2 regions of the Solibaculum intestinale genome follow, and region 2 is predicted to be linked to the other one. Evidence: riboswitches for the same ligand, from Rfam matches in the RefSeq annotation. Region 2 holds a riboswitch; the other holds the start of a gene.

Region 1 (10,165 bases), on a different contig from region 2:
CGCCGACTTCGACGGCGACCAGATGGCCGTGCACGTGCCCCTGTCCGCCGAGGCTCAGGCCGAGGCGAGAACGCTGATGCTGGCGGCAAACAACCTTTTGAAGCCTTCCGACGGACGGCCTGTTACCGTCCCGACCCAGGACATGGTGCTCGGTTCCTACTATCTGACCCTGGAAAAGCCCGGCGAAAAGGGCGAGGGCAAGATTTTCCGTGACTTTAATGAAGCGCTCATGGCCTATCAGGAAGGCGTGGTGGGTCTGCATGCTCCCATTAAGGTGCGCCGCACTGTGGAAGTGGATGGCAAGCCCTATACCGGCATCATCAACGCCACCGTGGGCCGCATCATCTTCAACGATCCCATTCCCCAGGACTTGGGCTATGTGGAGCGCTCCACCCCGGAATCCATGCTGGAGCTGGAGATCAACTTCCTTGTTAAGAAAAAGCAGCTCGGCCAGATTATCGACCGGTGCATCAAGGTCCACGGCACGCCGATTACCGCCGACGTGCTCGATAAGGTCAAGGCCCAGGGCTTTAAGTATTCCACCAAGGGCGCTTTGACCGTGGCCGTGGTGGACGCCACCATTCCCGAGGAGAAAAAGCAGATCATCGCCGATTCCGAGGCGCAGATCGACACGGTGGTCAAAAAGTTCCGCCGTGGTCTCATCTCCAACGAGGAACGTTCCCACATGGTCACCGATATCTGGAACGCGGCCACCAACAAGGTTACTGCTGCCCTGGAATCCCATCTGGATACGGTTAACAACCCCATCGCCATGATGGCTGACTCCGGCGCCCGTGGTTCCATCAGCCAGATTCGTCAGCTCGCTGGTATGCGCGGCCTGATCGCCAACACCTCCGGTAAGGTCATCGAGGTTCCGATCCGCGCCAACTACCGCGAGGGCCTCAACGTACTCGAATACTTCATCGCCTCCCGCGGCGCCAGAAAGGGCCTGGCCGACACCGCTCTTCGTACTGCGGACTCTGGTTACCTGACCCGCCGCCTGGTGGACGTGTCCCAGGATGTGATCATCCGGGAGGAGGACTGCGGCACCCACGAGGGCATCGAGGTCTTCGACATCATGGACGGCAAGAGCGTCATCGAACCGCTGGGAACCCGTCTGGTGGGCCGGTATTTAGCTGAGGACTTTGTAGACGAGGCGACCGGCGAGGTGCTGGTTTCCAGGGATAAGATGATGAACGACAAGGACGCGGCCATCATTGTGAACGCCGGCGTCAAGCGCATCAAGGTGCGCTCGCTCCTCACCTGCGAATCCCGCCACGGGGTCTGCGTCAAGTGCTACGGCTCCAACCTGGCTACCGGCGAACCGGTTACGGTGGGCGAAGCGGTGGGTATCATCGCGGCCCAGTCCATCGGTGAGCCGGGCACCCAGCTGACCATGCGTACCTTCCATACCGGCGGTATCGCCAATGCTGAGGACATCACGCAGGGTCTTCCCCGCGTTGAGGAGCTGTTCGAAGGCCGCAAGCCCAAGCATCTGGCCATCATCAGCGAAATCGACGGCGTGGTCCGATTCCAGGAAATCAAGAAGAACCGCCACGTGGTGGTGACCAACCACGAGACCAAGGATGAGAAGGCTTACCTGATCCCCTTCGGCTCTCGTCTGCGGGTGCAGGAGGGCGACGTGGTCAAGGCCGGCGAAATGATCACCGAGGGCTCGGTTAACCCCCACGACGTGCTGGCCATCTCCGGCACCGAGGCGGTGCACGAATATATCATCCAGGAAGTCCAGCGCGTTTACCGGCTGCAGGGCGTTGAAATCAACGACAAGCACATTGAAGTCATCGTCCGGCAGATGATGCGCAAGGTCCGGGTGGAAGATGCGGGCTCTACGAGCCTCTTCCCGGGCGCGATGGTGGAGAAGTCGGAATACCTGGCGGAGAACGCCGCCATCCGCGCGCGCATCGCCGCGGGCGAGGAGGGCCTTTCGGAGGCCACCTGCCAACCGGTGCTTCTGGGTATCACCAAAGCGTCTTTGGCTACCGAATCCTTCCTGTCGGCCGCTTCCTTCCAGGAAACCACCCGCGTGCTCACCGACGCCGCCATCAAGGGCAAGGTGGACCCGCTGCTGGGCCTGAAGGAAAACGTCATCATCGGCAAGCTGGTTCCGGCCGGCACGGGCATGAAATGCTACACCGATATTGAAATTGAGAAGGCGGACGAAGTATTGACAAGCGATTCAGCGGTGTGATATAATAACAAATCGTCGGGCGTGGGGGAACCTGCGCCCGGCGAACCTGCAAATCCGTAAAAAAATCGGCAATTTTCCCGTGTTTTCTTAGGAAAATCGCCGCTTTTGCGGTGTCTGCAGGTTTTGGAATGGTTGAAAGAAAATTCCTTTTGAAACGTTTGACCATATTTTTTCGTTCGGTATGCGGCGTTTTTACAAACGCATCATATACAGTATTATTTAAGGGGGTGTCACATTGCCGACATTCAATCAGTTAGTCCGTAAGGGCAGGGAAACGGTGGAGAAAAAGAGCAAGTCTCCGGCATTGCAGAAGGGGTATAACTCCAAGAAGCAGGCGCAGACCGATCAATCTTCTCCGCAAAAACGAGGCGTTTGCACGACGGTCAAGACCATGACCCCGAAGAAGCCGAACTCTGCGCTGCGTAAGGTGGCGAGAGTGCGTCTGAGTAACTCCATCGAAGTGTGGGGCTACATCCCGGGCGTGGGCCACAACCTGCAGGAGCATAGCGTGGTTCTGCTGCGCGGCGGCCGTGTCAAGGACCTTCCTGGTGTACGTTACCATGTCATCCGCGGTACGCTGGATGCCCAGGGCGTCGCCAAGAGAATGCAGGCCCGTTCCAAGTACGGCGCGAAGCGTCCCAAGGCGGGAGCCGCCAAGAAGTAATCAGACGAATACCCGTGTGAAAAGCTACATTGACAGCTTAATTTGCCAATGCGAAAGCCGTTTTTATACGTTTTTATATAGATGTATGGACGCCTTTTGCTTGAGCCCGCGGAAGTTTGTCGCTTTCGAGTACCAATGAATTCATTTTATGTGAAGGAGGGAAGCGAAGTGCCGAGAAGAGGTTCCATTGCAAAACGTGACGTTTTGCCTGATCCGCTTTACAATTCCAAAATCGTCACCCGTTTGATCAACAACATTATGTACGACGGTAAGAAGGGTGTCGCCCAGAAGATCGTCTACGACGCGTTCGAGATCATCCAGGAGAAGACGGGCAAAGACCCGCTGGAAGTGTTTGAGGCATCGCTCGAGAACATTATGCCGCTTCTGGAGGTCAAGGCCCGCCGCGTGGGCGGCGCCACCTACCAGGTTCCGATCGAGGTGCGCCCCGATCGCCGTCAGACCTTAGGTCTGCGCTGGCTGACCACCTATTCCCGTGCCCGCTCTGAGCGCACCATGCGCGAGCGTCTGGCCGGTGAAATCTTAGATGCGCTCAACGGAAACGGCGGCGCAGCGAAAAAGCGCGACGATACCCACAAGATGGCGGAAGCCAACCGTGCTTTTGCCCATTACAGATGGTAATCGGCGCAAGTTTGTATGTTTCATTGGCTTTGGTAAGCCCAGTTCAGCCTCGTGATCTGCTTAACTGTTTAGAGTATGGGCTGAACCGACAAGAAAAAGGAGGACAATATGCCAAGACAGGTATCTCTTGAAATGACGCGCAATATTGGCATAATGGCTCACATCGATGCCGGTAAAACGACCACAACCGAGCGCATACTCTTTTATACGGGTAAAACCCATAAAATTGGTGAAACGCACGAAGGCGCGGCGACGATGGACTGGATGGAGCAGGAGCAGGAGAGAGGCATCACCATTACCTCCGCTGCAACCACTTGCTTCTGGAAAAACCATAGAGTCAATATTATCGATACCCCCGGCCACGTGGACTTTACTGTTGAAGTAGAGCGCTCTCTGCGCGTGCTTGACGGTTCGGTCACCGTGTTCTGCGCCAAGGGCGGCGTCGAACCCCAGTCGGAAACCGTTTGGCGCCAGGCGGACAAGTATATGGTTCCGCGCATGGCGTACGTCAACAAAATGGACATCATGGGCGCCGACTTCTACCGTGTGGTGCAGATGATGAAGGACCGGCTCAAGTGTAACGCCCTTCCGATCCAGATCCCGATCGGCTCGGAGGATTCCTTCCAGGGCCTGATCGACCTGATTGAAATGAAGGCGTACTACTATACCAACGACCTGGGCACCAACATCGAAGTGAAGGACATTCCGGACGACATGAAGGAGCTGGCGGACAAGTATCACGCCGAACTGATCGACCATGTGGCCGAGCAGGACGATGCGCTGCTGGAGAAGTATCTGGGCGGCGAGGAGCTCACCATCGACGAGATCAAGGCCTGTATCCGCAAGTCCACCATTGCCAATACCATGGTGCCGGTCACCTGCGGTACCTCTTACCGCAACAAAGGCGTGCAGAAGCTTTTGGACGCCATCATCGACTATATGCCCTCTCCCATCGACGTTCCGGCTATCAAGGGCGTCAACCCCGATACCGAGGAAGAGGATGTACGGCATTCGTCGGATACGGAGCCCTTCTCTGCGCTGGCCTTTAAGATCGCCACCGACCCCTATGTGGGTAAGCTGTGTTTCTTCCGCGTTTACTCCGGCACCATCAACGCGGGTTCCGGTGTGTACAACTCCACCAAGGGCAACCACGAGCGTATGGGCCGCATTCTGCAGATGCATTCCAATCACCGGCAGGATATCGAAACCGTTTACGCGGGCGACATTGCCGCGGCGGTGGGCTTAAAGAACACCACCACCGGCGACACCCTGTGCGACGAGGATCATCCGATCATTCTCGAGTCCATGGAGTTCCCGGATCCGGTTATCCGCGTGGCCATTGAGCCGAAAACCAAGGCCGGCCAGGAGAAGATGGGCATTGCCCTCTCCAAGCTCGCGGAAGAAGACCCCACCTTCAGAGCTTACACCGACGAGGAAACCGGCCAGACCATCATCGCGGGTATGGGCGAGCTTCATCTGGAGATCATTGTCGACCGCCTGCTGCGTGAGTTCAAGGTGGAAGCCAATGTGGGCAAGCCCCAGGTTGCGTACAAGGAAACCATCCGCAAGATGGCGGATGTGGATCACAAATACGCCCGCCAGTCCGGCGGTAAGGGCCAATACGGCCACGTCAAGATCAAGATCGAACCCAACGAGTCCGGCAAGGGCTATGAGTTCATCAACGCCATCGTGGGCGGCGCGATCCCGAAGGAATACATCCCGGCGGTTGACCAGGGTATTCAGGGCGCAATGCTTTCCGGCGTGCTCGCCGGCTACCCGGTAGTCGACGTGAAGGTAACGCTGTACGACGGCTCCTATCACGAAGTGGACTCCTCGGAAATGGCGTTTAAGATCGCCGGTTCCATGGCCTTCAAGGAGGCCATGCGCAAGGCGGATCCGGTTCTCTTGGAACCGGTGATGAAGGTGGTCGTCATTGTTCCGGAGGAATACATGGGCGATGTCATCGGCGACATCAACTCCCGCCGCGGCCAGATGCAGGGCATGGACGCCATCCCCGGCGGCCAGCAGATCAACGCATTCGTTCCGCTGTCCGAAATGTTCGGCTACGCGACCGACATGCGTTCGAAGACCCAGGGACGCGGCCAGTATTCCATGGAGCCCAGCCACTACAGCGAAATTCCGAAGTCTGTGGCGGACAAAATCATTGCCAGCCGTGTGAAGAAGGAAGACTAAGGTTTCTTTCTCACCATTTTTGGCAGAATTACAAAAAATGCTTGAATTTTGATGCATTCATTGGTAGAATGGGGTTATTATCCCGGACCAATTGAACGGAGAAAAGAAAGCGTATATAAAAGGAGGATATTCCAATGGCAAAGGCAAAGTTCGAAAGAAGCAAGCCCCATGTAAACATCGGTACCATCGGCCACGTTGACCATGGTAAGACTACTCTTACTGCGGCGATCACCAAGGTTCTCAACCTCGAGGGCGATGCGGATTTCGTCGATTACGCCAACATCGATAAGGCGCCGGAAGAGAGAGAGCGTGGTATCACCATCAACACCGCTCACGTTGAGTATCAGACCGACAAGCGCCACTATGCGCACGTCGACTGCCCCGGCCATGCCGACTATGTTAAGAACATGATCACCGGTGCTGCTCAGATGGACGGCGCGATCCTGGTCGTGTCCGCTGCGGACGGCCCGATGCCTCAGACCCGTGAGCACATCCTGCTCTCCCGTCAGGTGGGCGTTCCCTACATCGTTGTGTTCATGAACAAGGTCGATCAGGTTGACGATCCTGAGCTGCTTGAGCTTGTCGAGATGGAGATCCGCGACATCCTCAACGAATACGAGTTCCCGGGCGACGACACCCCGATCATCAAGGGTTCCGCTCTGGTGGCCCTGGAGTCTACCTCCAAGGATCCCAATGCTCCCGAATACAAGTGCATTCACGAGCTGATGGATGCGGTCGACGAGTACATTCCGACTCCGGAACGTAAGGCCGACCTGCCCTTCCTGATGCCGGTTGAGGACGTCTTCACTATCACTGGCCGCGGCACCGTTGCCACCGGCAGAGTGGAGAGAGGCCAGCTCAAGCTCCAGGAAGAAGTCGAAATCGTCGGTCTGGCTGACGAAAGCCGCAAGACGGTTGTTACTGGTATCGAAATGTTCCGCAAGCTCCTCGACTATGCCGAGGCTGGCGACAACATCGGTGCTCTGCTGCGCGGTATCCAGAGAAATGAAATCGAGCGCGGCCAGGTTCTGGCGAAGCCCGGTTCCATCCATCCGCATACCAAGTTCAAGGGCCAGGTTTACGTTCTGACCAAGGATGAAGGCGGCCGTCACACCCCCTTCTTCAACAACTACCGTCCTCAGTTCTATTTCCGTACCACCGACGTGACCGGCGTCATCTCTCTGCCCGAGGGTGTTGAGATGTGCATGCCCGGCGACAACGTGGACATGGACGTGGAACTGATCACCCCCATCGCCATCGAGGAAGGTCTGCGCTTCGCTATCCGTGAAGGCGGCCGTACCGTTGGTTCCGGCGTTGTTACCGCCATCAACGAATAAGTTTCGTTTGTGCAGGGAGCTGTCTCATTAGAGACAGCTCCTTTTTTGTGCTGATAGAAAAGGACGGCACACACTTGGCCTATTGAAGAATATACGGGTCCTGGCAGTAGGCGCAATGAGAACAGGGAAGGAGACTGGCAGGCCCAGTGAAACATGGATACCGTCTATCCGGGCACCGAGGATAGGGATATCCCACCATGTCGGATCTGAAAACGTGCAGAAAGAATGTCCTGCTTCATGATGGAGCCCGCTGCTGTCCATACCGGGTCTGAGCAGCATGCTTTCGGACGTGTTGGCGTACGGAAAACGGACATCCGGGTAGCCGCAGATGCAGAAACAGTCGGAAAAGGACAGGCCGGGTTCTTGACAGGGGTTCACGTGGGTGCTATTATAATAAATAATAAAAGAAGCTGTCTTCGGGGCGGGGTGTGATTCCCCACCGGCGGTAATGCGGCAAGGTTGCCGACAAGCCCGCGAGCGGCGCCGTTTACGGCGCGGTTGACTCCGGTTGGATTCCGGGGCCGACGGTATAGTCCGGATGGAAGAAGCGGCGCTTTCTTTGTAGAAAAGCGTCTTTGCGCCCCGCGGAACATTTCCGCGGGGTTTTTGCTTTCCAATCTCAGGCAAGACGGCTCCTTCTAATGTAAGGAGTGGTAACAATGCAAACGGCAACCAAATCCAATGTGACTAAAATTTCCGTGATGGCTATGCTCTGCGCTTTGTCGGTGGTTCTGGTCCTGCTCATCCGGTTCCCGCTGTTCCCCGGCGCGCCTTACCTAGTGTACGACATGGCGGACGTCCCGGTGCTCATCGGAACCATCATCTACGGGCCGGCGGCGGGCCTGTGCATTCTGCTGGTGGTCAGCACCATCCAGGCGTTCCTGTTAAGCCCCGACGGCTGGGTAGGCCTGGTGATGCATTTCTGTGCTTCCGGGGCGATGGTGCTGGCGGCAGGGCTGTTCTACCGGTGGAAGCCCAAGACCGGCTGGCTGGCGGTTGGCCTAGTGATCGGATGCCTGGCGAGGACGGCGCTGATGGTACCGCTCAACCTGATTTTCACCGTGCATTTCTATGGAAATCCCTATGAGGTGGTCCGAGACGCGCTGCTTCCCTTCATCATTCCGTTCAACCTTATCATTTCCTCCGTCAATTCCGCCATCGCTTTCCTCATTACATTGCCTTTGGCCGGGTACATCCGCCAGCTGCGGGAAGGCAAGACGCGGTAATCCGATGAAACCGGCATTTCCAATGCAGATGCATTGACAGGGACGGCTATTTGTGCTATACTGTCGAAACAATTGAATACGACTTATCAAGAGCGGCTGAGGGAACAGGCCCGGTGAAGCCCGGCAACCTCCGTGTTGAAACGGAAAGGTGCCAAATCCTGCGGTTATAAACCGAAAGATGAGGAAATGCGTCCGCTGGTTTATGGCGGACGCTTTTTTGTTGTCAGAAAAACGACGGTTTTTCGTAAGAAAGCCGAGAGACGAATGGGGTAGACTAAGTGCGGTTTACCAAGGAAACATATATGGGAGGTACAGCAATGAGCAGAAAATTATTTACGTCCGAATCGGTGACTGAGGGGCATCCGGATAAGCTTTGCGACCAGATTTCAGACGCCATCCTGGACGCCATGCTCGCGAAGGATCCTATGGCGCGCGTAGCCTGCGAAACGTCGGCAGTGACCGGGATGGTGCTGGTGTATGGCGAGATCTCCACCAACTGCTACGTGGATATCCCCAAGCTGGTGCGCGAGGTAGTCAACGAAACCGGATACCAAAGCAGCGACTGCGGTTTTGACGGCAATACCTGCGCGGTGCTTACTGCCATCGACGAGCAGTCGGGCGATATTGCCCAGGGGGTAAACGCCGCCATTGAAGTGCGCGAGGAGGGCCAGACCGGGGACGACGACCGCATTGGTGCGGGCGACCAGGGCATGATGTTCGGTTATGCCTGCGACGAAACCAAGGAGCTGATGCCCCTTCCCATTTCCCTGGCCCACCGGCTTGCCAAGCGGCTTTCCGATGTGCGCCGTGACGGAACCCTTACCTACCTGCGCCCCGACGGCAAGACCCAGGTCACCGTCGAATACGAGGACGACCGCCCGGTTCGGGTGGACACGGTGGTGGTCTCCGCCCAGCACGATCCGGACGTGACCCTTGAGCAGATTCGCAAGGACGTTGTGGCCAACGTGATCGAACCGGTTCTGCCCAAGGAGCTGTTGGACGGGGATACCCGGTACTTCATCAATCCCACCGGCCGCTTTGTCACCGGCGGTCCCAACGGGGACGCGGGCCTCACCGGCCGCAAGATCATTGTGGATACCTACGGCGGATACGCCCGCCACGGCGGCGGCGCCTTCTCCGGGAAGGACCCCACTAAGGTGGATCGCTCGGCTGCATATGCGGCCCGCTGGGTAGCCAAGAACATCGTAGCCGCCGGCCTTGCGAAGAAGTGTGAAATCCAGCTGGCATACGCCATCGGGGTGGCTTCTCCAGTGTCCGTTCTGGTGGATACCTTCGGCACCGGCGTAGTGTCCGACGAACAGCTCGAGCAGGCGGTGGAACAGGTGTTTGACCTGCGCCCGGCCGCCATCATCCGCGATCTGGACCTGCGCCGCCCCATCTACCGCAAGCTGGCCGCCTTCGGCCATATGGGCCGGGAGGATCTGGATGTACGCTGGGAGCGCACCGACCGGGTGGATGCCCTGAAAGCGGCCCTAGGCCGGTAATTGTCACAGGAAGACGGATTGACAGGGAAGCCCGTCGGCTTTATAATAAGAAACAGGGAAAACCATGTTGTTTTCCCTGTTTCTTTTTCATGATCGGTGAGAAGACTTGTCCGGCAGAGCGGCTTTCAGAGAGACGCTGGATGCGCAGCAGATGGAAAGCCCCCAACGAATTTCCCCGCTGGAGAGCAGGGATTGGTAAAACATAAGAGGAAAACTTTGCGCATTGCAAGAAACAGATTGATTTTATATAAGGACAAACAATTTTGGTCCATAAAAGACAAGGAAAATGCGAGAGGGGAGGGATCGGGATGAAACGAATAAGGCAATGGCTGCCGACGGTGCTGCTGATATTTTTGCTGCTGGTGGTATTAATCGCGGTGGTAACGGTTCTT
Region 2 (10,165 bases):
TGGCAGCAGCTACGGCGGTAAGGGTAACCATAACAATGCCGCCGGCGACGTGGACGCGGACGGCTATGACGAGTTGATCCTCGGTTCCATCGCGCTGGACCACGACGGTTCTATCCTCTGGATCAAGAACGGCAAGAACGGCATGGATAACGTGGCTCACGGCGATACCATCCATCTGGCTGCCATGATCCCCGAATCCGATCGCCTTCAAGTGTTCCAGCCCTATGAATCTGGCAACTCGGTCGTCAACTATGCCCTGAGCGACGCCGGCAACGGCGCCCGTCTGCTGGGTCACAAGATTGGCAACTTCGACGCCGGCCGCGGCGTGGCTGCCAACATCACCCCGAATCCCGGCTTTGAAATTTGGTCCCAGCGTCCCGGCAACGAAACGCCCGGCCAGGTTCCCGCTGGCTCCATCTACAATGTCTACGGTGAAGTCATCGCTGAAACCAAGTGCGTCAACTTCTCCTGCAACTGGCGTGCTTACTGGGACGGTGACCTGCTGTCTGAATTGCCCGATGGCGAAAACATCGGCGCTCCCGACGGTTATACCGCCCAAACTATCTATAAGTATAATTGGGAAACCAACAATATGGATGTTCTGGATGTGTTCGAAGGCACCATGACCAACAACGGCACTAAGAACACCCCCAATCTGGCCGCCGACATTCTTGGCGACTGGCGCGAGGAAATCGTCACCCGCGCGGCGGATTCTTCTGAGCTGCGCATCTATACCACCGATATCCCCACCGACTACATGATCTACACCCTCATGCATGATCCGGTTTACCGCAATGCGGTCGCCAATCAGAACGGCTGCTACAACCAGCCGCCGCACCTGGGCTTCTACCTGGGCGAGGATGTGAAGGATCAGGTCCTGGCGATGGAACTGCCCACCTATCCCATGTACTATTCCAACACCCCGGTGACCGCCTCGACGGATGCTCCCGGCTATAAGCCCAACAGCGAGATCACGGTTACCGTTACCACCGGCAAGAATGTGGACTTCGTCTACCTGGCCAATGAACTGGGCGCGGGCTTGGTCAGCACCCATGAGGAGCCTGTCCTCAACGAAGACAATACCCTGACCTGGACCCTTAAGCTGAGCCTCGGCACAGTGGGTACGCGCACCCTGAAGGTCTTTGCGGATTACGAAGATACCGGTGCAACCGTGAGCTTCGCCATCGCAAACGAGACGGTGGCGCCTCCTGTCGAAGAGCTTCCGCAAGCCATCTCCGTCAACGGAAAGGCCACCGTTAAGGTAAACCAGACCTTTGAGGTCACCATTAAGACCAACCAGGCGGTTTCCTTCGTGCGTCTCTTCAACGAGAGTGGCATGGGTCTTGCCCCGTCTTCTCTGAGCTATGTGGACAATGCGGACGGCACCCGTACCTGGACCTACGCCACCAGCGTCGGTTCCATCGGTACCCGTACCCTCAACGTGCGCGTGGCCGGAGCGGACCGTGTGTACCAAGCCACCGACGTCGACTACACGGTGAGAATCATCCGGTAGTTTTGCAGATAACAGCAATCCATAGATAATCCCGCGGAATGCGGCAAAGGCGCAGGGATTTCCCTGCGCCTTTGTTTTTCAGTCAGTAGAATCATCGGATGTGCCGGTAGAGGAATCCAACTGCGAGCAGCACTCCTTTCATCATTCCGGGCGGCGGGAAAAGATACCTGGTACCGCAGCTGTCCGCTTACAGTCTTCCCGCTCCCGGCGAGAGCGTTCACCCATCGCCTTAGACACTGGTCGACACCCCTCAACCCATAAATAAAAGGAGAGCCGCCGGACGGCAGCTCCCCTTTTTATATTCGCCCACAATCGGTTTTTTCTGCAAAGGGTCGGGAAGCCTATCGTTTGTGCCGCGCTTCCCACTGGGAGAACAGCGCCTTTAGCTCCTCGATATGCCCATACGCGTCCCGTGCCAGCGCTTCCTTATCCACCTGAGGCCGGGGCGCCGTCAGCACCTCGTCGAGCACCTGTGAGACCGGGAGTTCCCACAGAGTCCCCCATTGGTACCGCTTACCTGGGAAGGAAAGCTCGTCGAGCAGGTGGTTCATCTTATCCGAATAGGTCACCGGGACCAATGGGAGACCCATTTGCAGCGCCGTTACCGCCGCATGCAGCCGCACGCAGACAAGCGTGCGGCACTGCCGCATGGCGGCAAGCACCGTTTCCCCGTTATCGAGATGAGCGACCACCTGCGCCTTCTCTTTGTTTTTCATATGGGAAAGGACCAGGTGGGCGGCGAACAGGTCGTTTTCCACCCCCGTGTCGAAGGCGAAGAGAAGGGCACCCTTTCCCGTGTGTTCGATATACTGGTCCGCAAGTTTTGCGAGAAATGCCGCGTTCTTTTCACACACGCCTGCATGCTGAAGATTGTTGTAGCAGGTGATGCCGAGGAAATCTCCCAACGGTTCTACCCGCGGCAGGTTCATAGAAAAAAGCAGGTCCGCGTGATACCGGCAGTTGCGCCCCTCTGCCACCGACAGGGAATACCGGTCGCGCACCGTTGTCAGAGAAGCCTTTTTCAGCTCGTACCGCACCAAGCGCTTCCCATGCTTCCAGTGAAAAGGGCCGATGTTGCATCCCAGGTAAACCAGAAGCCCGTCCTTGCGCAGAAATCGCCATAGGGCCAGATCATCCGTCAGCACCCGTACCAGTGCGAGTTTCCAAGAATGAATGATGAACGTGGAGCCGCCAATGTAAACGCACGCGTCAAAGCTTTTGTCCTTAGAGGCAGCCTTCAGGGAACCACGGAATACCCGCAGATTGGGCAGGTCCGCAAAAGGGAGAAGCCGCGTATCGTCCCGGCAGCAGAGGTACACTTCATGCTCTGGAAAGGACTGAAAAAAGAGGCGGACCATACAGTCGTCTCCAAAATTGCGGTCGAGATAGGCGAGTAACAGGATTTTCAAAAATGCGTCCTCCTTTGCCCAACGTCAGGACTGCCTGGCTTCCAACGCCTTGAAGTCCACCTTCCCGATCTTGGTACGGGGAAGCTCCGGGAGAAACTCCACCTGGGCCGGGATGCTCCACCGGTTGAGGGTCTGGGAAGAATAACGTTTGAGCTCTTCCGCCAGGAGTTCCTGTTCGGTTTGCGTTTTCGCTGGCCTCTGGGGCACCACATAAGCCTTGACTTTGGTGCCGCTTGCGGTCTGCACCCCTACCACGCAGCAGTCCTCCACCAGGGAGTTGCACCGCAGCCGTTCCTCGATCACCGACGGATAAATCAGGTACCCGGACACCTTAAGCACCCGCTTGAGCCGCTGCTTGAAGTAAAGCTGCCCGTCCCTGCCGATGCGCCCGATGTCCCCCGTATGCAGCCAAAGCTTGCCGTCCGCATGGCGCTTGAGCACCTTGGCGGTCTCCTCCTCATCCTGCCAGTATCCCTTCATCAGCGTCGGGCCGGTGATGCAGATTTCCCCGTCTTCCTCTAAAACCGCCTCCGTGGAACCAAGGCGCACCACCTTCATCTCGTTTCCATCAAAAGGAGTCCCCACACAGCCGGTACCCACTTTCTCCGCCGGCGGGGCCATGGTGCAGGCGGTGACGCACTCGGTCAGCCCGTACCCGGAGATGAGATAGGTATTCGAGCCGCCCTCCTTGAGCAGAGCGTCCATCCGCGCTTTCAGATCGTCGGAAACCATGTCGCCCCCCGAACCCACCAGTCGGATGAAGGAAAGGTCCTGTCCCTTGAGGCCGCCGCACTTGAGAAGCCCTTCAAAGAAGGCGGGAACGCTGAAAATCAGCGAGATTTTTTCTTTTAAAATCATGCTGCAGCAGTCTTTCGGGTCAAAGCGGGGAATGAGCGCGTACCGCATTCCCACACACATAGCCGTGTGCATACACAGCGCGAAACCGAACCCGTGAAAGACCGGCAGCGCTCCCAGCATCCCGTCGGACGCCAGCACGTCCTTGGCGATGGGGAACATCTGGAAGGACAGGTGGTTGACCGCGTCGTTGGAAAGCATGACCCCTTTGGGGCTGCCGGTGGTGCCGCCGGTGTACATAATGGCGGCCGTATCGTCCCGTGTGCCTACCGTGGGCGGAATCCCGTGACGCTTGAGGTAGGCCTTGCCCCCGTCCAAGAAGCCCTGCCAGCTGAGCTTATGCCCCACCTGGGCCGGAGCCCGCTTGTCCTTTGTGCGGTGCAGGTACACCTTGCCCCGCACAAAACCCACCGGGGTTTTTTCGAAGAACTGGGCGGTTTTGCAGCAGATTAAGGTAACGGGGAGACCGTCAAAAGCCTTTTCCGAAATATCAAAGCAGAACGCCACCTTGCTTTTCACCAGCTCTACCCCATGCTTTACCTCCGACGCCGCAGATAGAGGATGGAGCATGTTGCACACCGCCCCGATTTTATTGACCGCATAAATTACGGCGATGGTCTGGGGAAGGTTCGGCATACAGATGGTCACCCGGTCCCCTTTTTTGACTCCCAGCGCTTTCAGGCCGGCCGCGCAGCCGTTGACCAGGTCGTCAAGCTGGGAAAAGGAAAGATGGGTGCCGTAGTAAATCAGGGCCGTGGAATTGGGATACCGCTCCACGGTGGCGTGCAGCTGCTCGTACATAGTGTCGAGCATAGGAAGATCGATGCTCATTTCGGATACATCCTTTGCAGTAGATTTATGGAAATCCGGCCGCGGCAAAGGGGAGGGAACCGCGCCTTGCTTTTCTCTGCCCTTTGCCGCCGCGAACACTTGTTTTGAAGACTGGCATGGTGTATAATAAATAGACTTATTTCGTTATTCATTATAGAGCAGGCAGGGGGAAAAAGCAATTCTTTTTGCCCTTGCCCGGCCGCGGGTTCGGGCTTTAACAGGGAATCTGCGGCGATAGGGAGGAAAAGGATGGACATCAAGGAACTGGCGCTGCAAAAGCACTACGAATGGAAAGGAAAGATCGAAGTCAAGGCCACCGTCCCGGTGAACAGCCGGGAGGAGCTGTCCCTTGCGTACACGCCGGGAGTAGCGGAGCCCTGCCTGGTTATTGAGAAGGACCCGTCGAAATCCTATGAGCTGACGAGACGGCATAACCTAGTGGCGGTGGTCACCGACGGCACCGCCGTTTTGGGCCTGGGGGACATCGGTCCTGAGGCCGCCATGCCGGTCATGGAAGGCAAATGTGCCCTCTTTAAGGCATTTGCGGACATGGACGCGTTCCCCATTTGTGTGGACAGCAAGGACCCGGATGAAATTGTCGAAACCGTCCGCCTCATTTCCAAAAGCTTCGGCGGCATCAACCTGGAGGACATTTCCGCCCCCCGCTGCTTTGAAATCGAGCGCCGCCTCAAGGAATGCTGTGATATCCCGGTTTTTCACGACGATCAGCACGGCACCGCCATCATCGCCGCCGCCGCTATGCAAAACGCACTCAAGGTGGTGGGCAAGCGGCTTAAGGACGCTACCGTGGTCATCAACGGCGCGGGCGCGGCGGGCATCGCCATCGGCAAGCTCCTCTTGCAGCTTTCGGTGGGCAGCCTGATTTTGTGCGACAAGGAAGGCGCCGTGTACGAAGGGGCCGAGTGGCTTAATCCTGCGCAGAAGGAGATGGCGGCGGTCACCAACCGGGAGAGAAAACAAGGGACTCTGGCCGACGTGCTCAAAGGGGCGGACGCGTTCATCGGCGTTTCCCGCCCGGGGCTTGTGACCAGGGAAATGGTCTCCTCCATGGCAAAGGATCCGGTGGTGTTCGCCATGGCAAATCCCATCCCCGAAATCATGCCCGACGAAGCCAAGGCGGGCGGCGCGGCCGTGGTGGGCACCGGCCGGTCGGACTATCCCAATCAGATCAACAATGTGCTGGCCTTCCCCGGCATCTTCAAAGGGGCGCTGGCCGTGCGGGCGCGGGACATTACCGAGGGCATGAAGGTGGCGGCTTCCAAGGCGCTGGCGGACTTTGTCCCGGCGGACAAGCTCTGTGACTCGTATATCCTGCCCGAGGCTTTTGAACCGGGCGTGGCCGACGCGGTGGCAAAGGCGGTGGCCGCAGCCGCAAAGGCGGAAGGAATCGCGCGGATTTGACCATTCTTTTTCATCCATAGTATAGAGCGGGACAGGGCTGCATATACCGTAGAGAACGGCCTCTTTTCCCGCTTGCGGACCAAACAGCAAAAGGCGGGAACGAAATTCATGGAATACGTCTATCAAACCAAAGGTACCTGTTCGCGGGCCATCCATGTGACGCTCGACGGGGACAAAATTGAATCGGTCCGGTTCGACGGCGGCTGCAACGGCAACTTAAAGGGGATCGCCAAGCTGGTGCAGGGAATGACCGTCGATCAGGTGGAAACCTTGTTGAAGGGGACAACCTGCGGGTTTAAGTCCACCTCCTGTCCCGACCAGCTAGCCATCGCCGTGCGCAAGGCCAAGGACAAGCAGGACCGCGAGCAGAAAGACTAGATTCAAAAGAAACAAAGGGAGGCATTCCCATGTGTGAAGACAACGACATCCGCATTGCCGGCAGCCATCCGTCCCGGGAGATTTCCTCCTCGGCGGACTTAGACGCGGAAGCGTCCCTGCGGGAACTCAGCCGGGAAAAGGAAAACGGAAACCTGGAAAAAGCCCGGGGCTTGGGTGCGGCAGCGGCAGCCGAGGTATACGCCGACAACGGGGAAAGCTTTTTCGGAATGGACAGCTCGGAGAACGCCCAGATGCGCGAGCAGCGCCAGATGCTGCTGGCCTTTGCGGCCGTGGTGGGGTTTGACAAATATGTTCCAAATGCCCACTGTGCCCGGGCGGCTCTGTCCACCTTTTATGAAACGCTCAAACGGGACGCGCCCCAAATTTACGACGATGTGGAGCGCTCCTTTGCCTTCTCCTTCTATTTTCTCGAGTACCACCGGGGCCGCGATGTAGCGGCCGCCATCGGCCAGACCTTTGCCATGCTCTGCGGCCGACCGGGGGACAGCGTTTGCGCCCAGTTAGGCAAGGCGCTCTACCTGCGTTTTCTGGACGTGATCCAGAGCATGGCCGAACACACCGGTTTTGTCAAGGAAGAACCGGCAGGAAAGGAAGAAAGCCGATGAAAAAATCCGATCGATTTCGAAAAATCTTCAGTCAAGGAGTTATGGACATCTTCGAAATCTGGGTGGACCAGGAAACCGGGGTCAATTACCTATACCATGCTTCCGGATACGCGGGCGGGCTGACCGTAATGCTCGGGCGCGACGGCAAGCCGGTGATCACACCGGTGCAGCAGGAGGAATAATCCGGTATCGTAAGCAACTAAGCCGGGGCCCCGCGCTGTTTGTCCAGCGTGGGAGCTCCGGCTTTTGTACATAACGATGGGATGGTTTTCCATCCTCCCTTGGAGAAAGGAGCATTATCTATGAAAGTAGTCGCGTTCAACGGAAGCCCCCGCAAAAACGGGAACACCGCGTTCAGCCTGAAGGTGGTGCTCGGAGAATTGGAACAAGCGGGAATCGACACGGAGCTTGTCCAGGTAGGCGGCCATACCTTGGCCGGCTGCCGGGCCTGCGGCGGATGTAAGAAAAACGGCGGCCGTTGCGTTCTGCCAGATGACGGGATGAACGGGTATATAGACAAGATGAGGGAGGCCGACGGCATCCTCATCGGTTCGCCGGTCTATTTTGCCAACATCAACACCGAAACCAAAGCCCTCATCGACCGGGCGGGTTCCGCCCTGGGCCAGACCCTGGCCGGCAAGGTGGGCGCTCCCGTGGTTGCCGCCCGGCGGGCAGGAGGTGCCTTCGCCTATTCCGCCATCAACTTCTTCTTCGGCATCAAACAGATGATTGTCCCCGGCTCCACTTACTGGAACCTGACTCTCGCCCGGGACATCGGAGACGCCCAGAAGGACGAAGAAGGAGTCCGCACCTTTGAAACGCTGGGCAAAAACATGGCCGCCCTCTTAAACACCCTGAAAAAGTAGGTCCCGTTACCGGAAGTATTTCACCTGCTTGAGCAGCACCGACAAAACAAGGGCCAGCCCCGCCGATACGCCTCCTTGAATCAGGTTGGAGGGAACGGAGGTGAGGGCCACCTCCCAGGAGCCCTTGAGAATGGTGCCGCCGATGAAGTAACCCAGCACCATTACGAGCCCCGCCACAATCATGCCAACAATTGCCCGCCAGGAATACTTTTTGCCCTTGAGAGCCTTGTAGGCGATCAGGCCGCACACCGCACCTTCCGCTGCCTTGATGAGCAGGGAGAAGGGGGCCCAGTGGGCGTAGCCCAGCAGAAGGTCCGCCAGCATTGAGCCGATGCCGCCAGACAAGGCTCCGGCAATCGGCCCGAAAAAGAGAGCGGAGATAAACACGATGGTGTCCCCGATGTTGATGTAGCCGTTGGTGGCGGGGATCGGGATGGAGATGCACATGGTGGCAACCGCGGTCAACGCGGCGAACAGCGCGATGACAACAATGCGCTGCAAGGTGGTCATGGATTTGGTCATAGGTAATTCCTCCCCTTACAAAATGAGATTTGACGTTTGCGCAGGGCGGATCCAAACCCTGTGACTAACGCCGCAAATAAAAAAATCTTCTTTCCAAAAGTTCCTTTGGAAAGAAGATTTTTTATTACAAAACGTAATAATATAAACCAAATATACTGAAAATTCGCCAATCTGCACGAGAATTCCTGCTATTTGGGTTCCTCTTCCTTTCCCATTCAGACTATACTGGCGGTTGCGGATTCTCACCGCATCGGCTGTTGGGGCTGTTGGACTTATCCAGTCAAAGCTGGCATCACCACCGGTCGGGAATCACAGGAACGCAAAAGGTCCTGCTCGCCCTGCCCAAAGGAATGTATTCACTTTTTTCTTTGGCTTGCATTGTAAAACAAGACGGGGCAATTTGTCAACCCCTATTTTTTGTTTAAGACCTCCACGCAGGATTGCAGCACCGCGTTTGCCACCGAACCAGCCGCCTTGAACCCGGAGCCGCCGTTCTCAATCACCACCGCGAAAGCCAGCGGCGCTTCCTCGTTTCGCACAAAGCCCACAAACCAGGCATGGGGCTTCGAGGAGTCGTTGACCTCCGCCGTACCCGTTTTCGCGCACAGATCGAGCCCTGCAAAATTGTCGGCCCCGTAGTTGTTGAGCACCGCCCCGTGCATCATGTCCGCCAAAATCGAGGCGGTAGAGCTTTCCATGATTTTGGCCCCCTCGACGGTTTTACCGATGTGGGTGGGGATATTTAAGGGCCCGAGCACATTGTTTACCAGCCGGGGCTGCACCACTGTGCCGCCGTTGCCGATGCCTCCCGCAATGGTCATCATGGTAAAGGGGTTTGCCATATCGGTATACTGGCCGATGCCCGACCATCCCAAATCCGCCGCGCCCGCATCCGACACCTTGTAGCTTCCGCCGGGATAGGTAAGGCCGTCCACCGTAAAGTCCCCGTTAAAACCCATTTTTTGCGCCTGCTCGGTCATGCGCACCGTCCCCAGTTCAATGGCCACCTGGGAAAACACCGTGTTGCACGATTCGGCCAGCGCTTCTTCGAACGTAAGCTTTCCATGCACGCCGTTGCACTTGATGACCCCGTCGGAAGCCTCATACTGGCCGGAGCAGACAAATTCCCGGGTCATAATGTCGGGAATGTTCTCAATGGCGGCGGCCGCCGTCACCAGCTTAAAGGTGGAGCCGGGCGGATAGAGGCCGGACAGGACCCGGTTGACGTAAACGCCCTGGTACTGCTCGGAATCGGGATCCATGTCCGGTTTGTTTTGAGGATCGTAGGAAGGGGTGCTCACCGAGCAGAGTACCTCGCCAGTCTTATAATTGTAGACGCACACGGCGCCTTTACGCCCGGCGAGCTGCTCGAGCGCCACGCGGCTTACCTGGGCGCTCACCGTCAGGTTGACCTTGCCCCCTTGGTTCCATTCCTCCAGCATGTGCACCCCGCCCACCGGGTTATAGCCGGAAAGGCCGGCGGCAAACTGCTTTTGGATACTCTTGGAGATGAAGTTCTCCGTATCGCCCACCGTGTGCAGCAAAGCTTCCCGCACAGCAGGATCCTCTGCGTAATAGCGAAGTCCGTTTTCCGAGTAGGCGAGCTTCACCCCGTCCCGGTCGTAGATTTCGCCGGTGTTCTGCATCAGGCCGTTTGCGTAGATGTGCCGGTTTCGTTCGTTCATCACCCAATCCGACCCGTTGCAAAACCAGGTGATGAAAAAGGCGGCCATCCCAATGCAG

What was found. Region 2 has a riboswitch for FMN ahead of WMO26_RS09140 (ECF transporter S component). Riboswitches for the same ligand answer to the same signal wherever they lie in the genome.
Region 1: another riboswitch for FMN. It lies ahead of WMO26_RS05850 (ECF transporter S component); the one in region 2 lies ahead of WMO26_RS09140 (ECF transporter S component).

What each region holds. Positions count from the first base shown of each region.
Region 1 is NZ_JBBMFD010000007.1:31,933-42,097, reverse strand. Features, by position in the region: gene rpoC (DNA-directed RNA polymerase subunit beta') at 1-2,209, shown strand, start outside; gene rpsL (30S ribosomal protein S12) at 2,445-2,873, shown strand; gene rpsG (30S ribosomal protein S7) at 3,042-3,512, shown strand; gene fusA (elongation factor G) at 3,621-5,705, shown strand; gene tuf (elongation factor Tu) at 5,840-7,042, shown strand; FMN riboswitch at 7,451-7,595, shown strand; gene WMO26_RS05850 (ECF transporter S component) at 7,702-8,268, shown strand; SAM riboswitch class I at 8,349-8,453, shown strand; gene metK (methionine adenosyltransferase) at 8,586-9,773, shown strand; gene WMO26_RS05840 (YrvL family regulatory protein) at 10,082-10,165, shown strand, end outside.
Region 2 is NZ_JBBMFD010000015.1:44,766-54,930, reverse strand. Features, by position in the region: gene WMO26_RS09180 (rhamnogalacturonan lyase family protein) at 1-1,513, shown strand, start outside; gene WMO26_RS09175 (polysaccharide pyruvyl transferase family protein) at 1,855-2,922, opposite strand; gene WMO26_RS09170 (class I adenylate-forming enzyme family protein) at 2,947-4,608, opposite strand; gene WMO26_RS09165 (NAD(P)-dependent malic enzyme) at 4,858-6,030, shown strand; gene WMO26_RS09160 (TIGR03905 family TSCPD domain-containing protein) at 6,139-6,408, shown strand; gene WMO26_RS09155 (hypothetical protein) at 6,438-7,034, shown strand; gene WMO26_RS09150 (DUF6440 family protein) at 7,031-7,216, shown strand; gene WMO26_RS09145 (flavodoxin family protein) at 7,337-7,900, shown strand; gene WMO26_RS09140 (ECF transporter S component) at 7,907-8,422, opposite strand; FMN riboswitch at 8,622-8,777, opposite strand; gene WMO26_RS09135 (penicillin-binding transpeptidase domain-containing protein) at 8,833-10,165, opposite strand, start outside.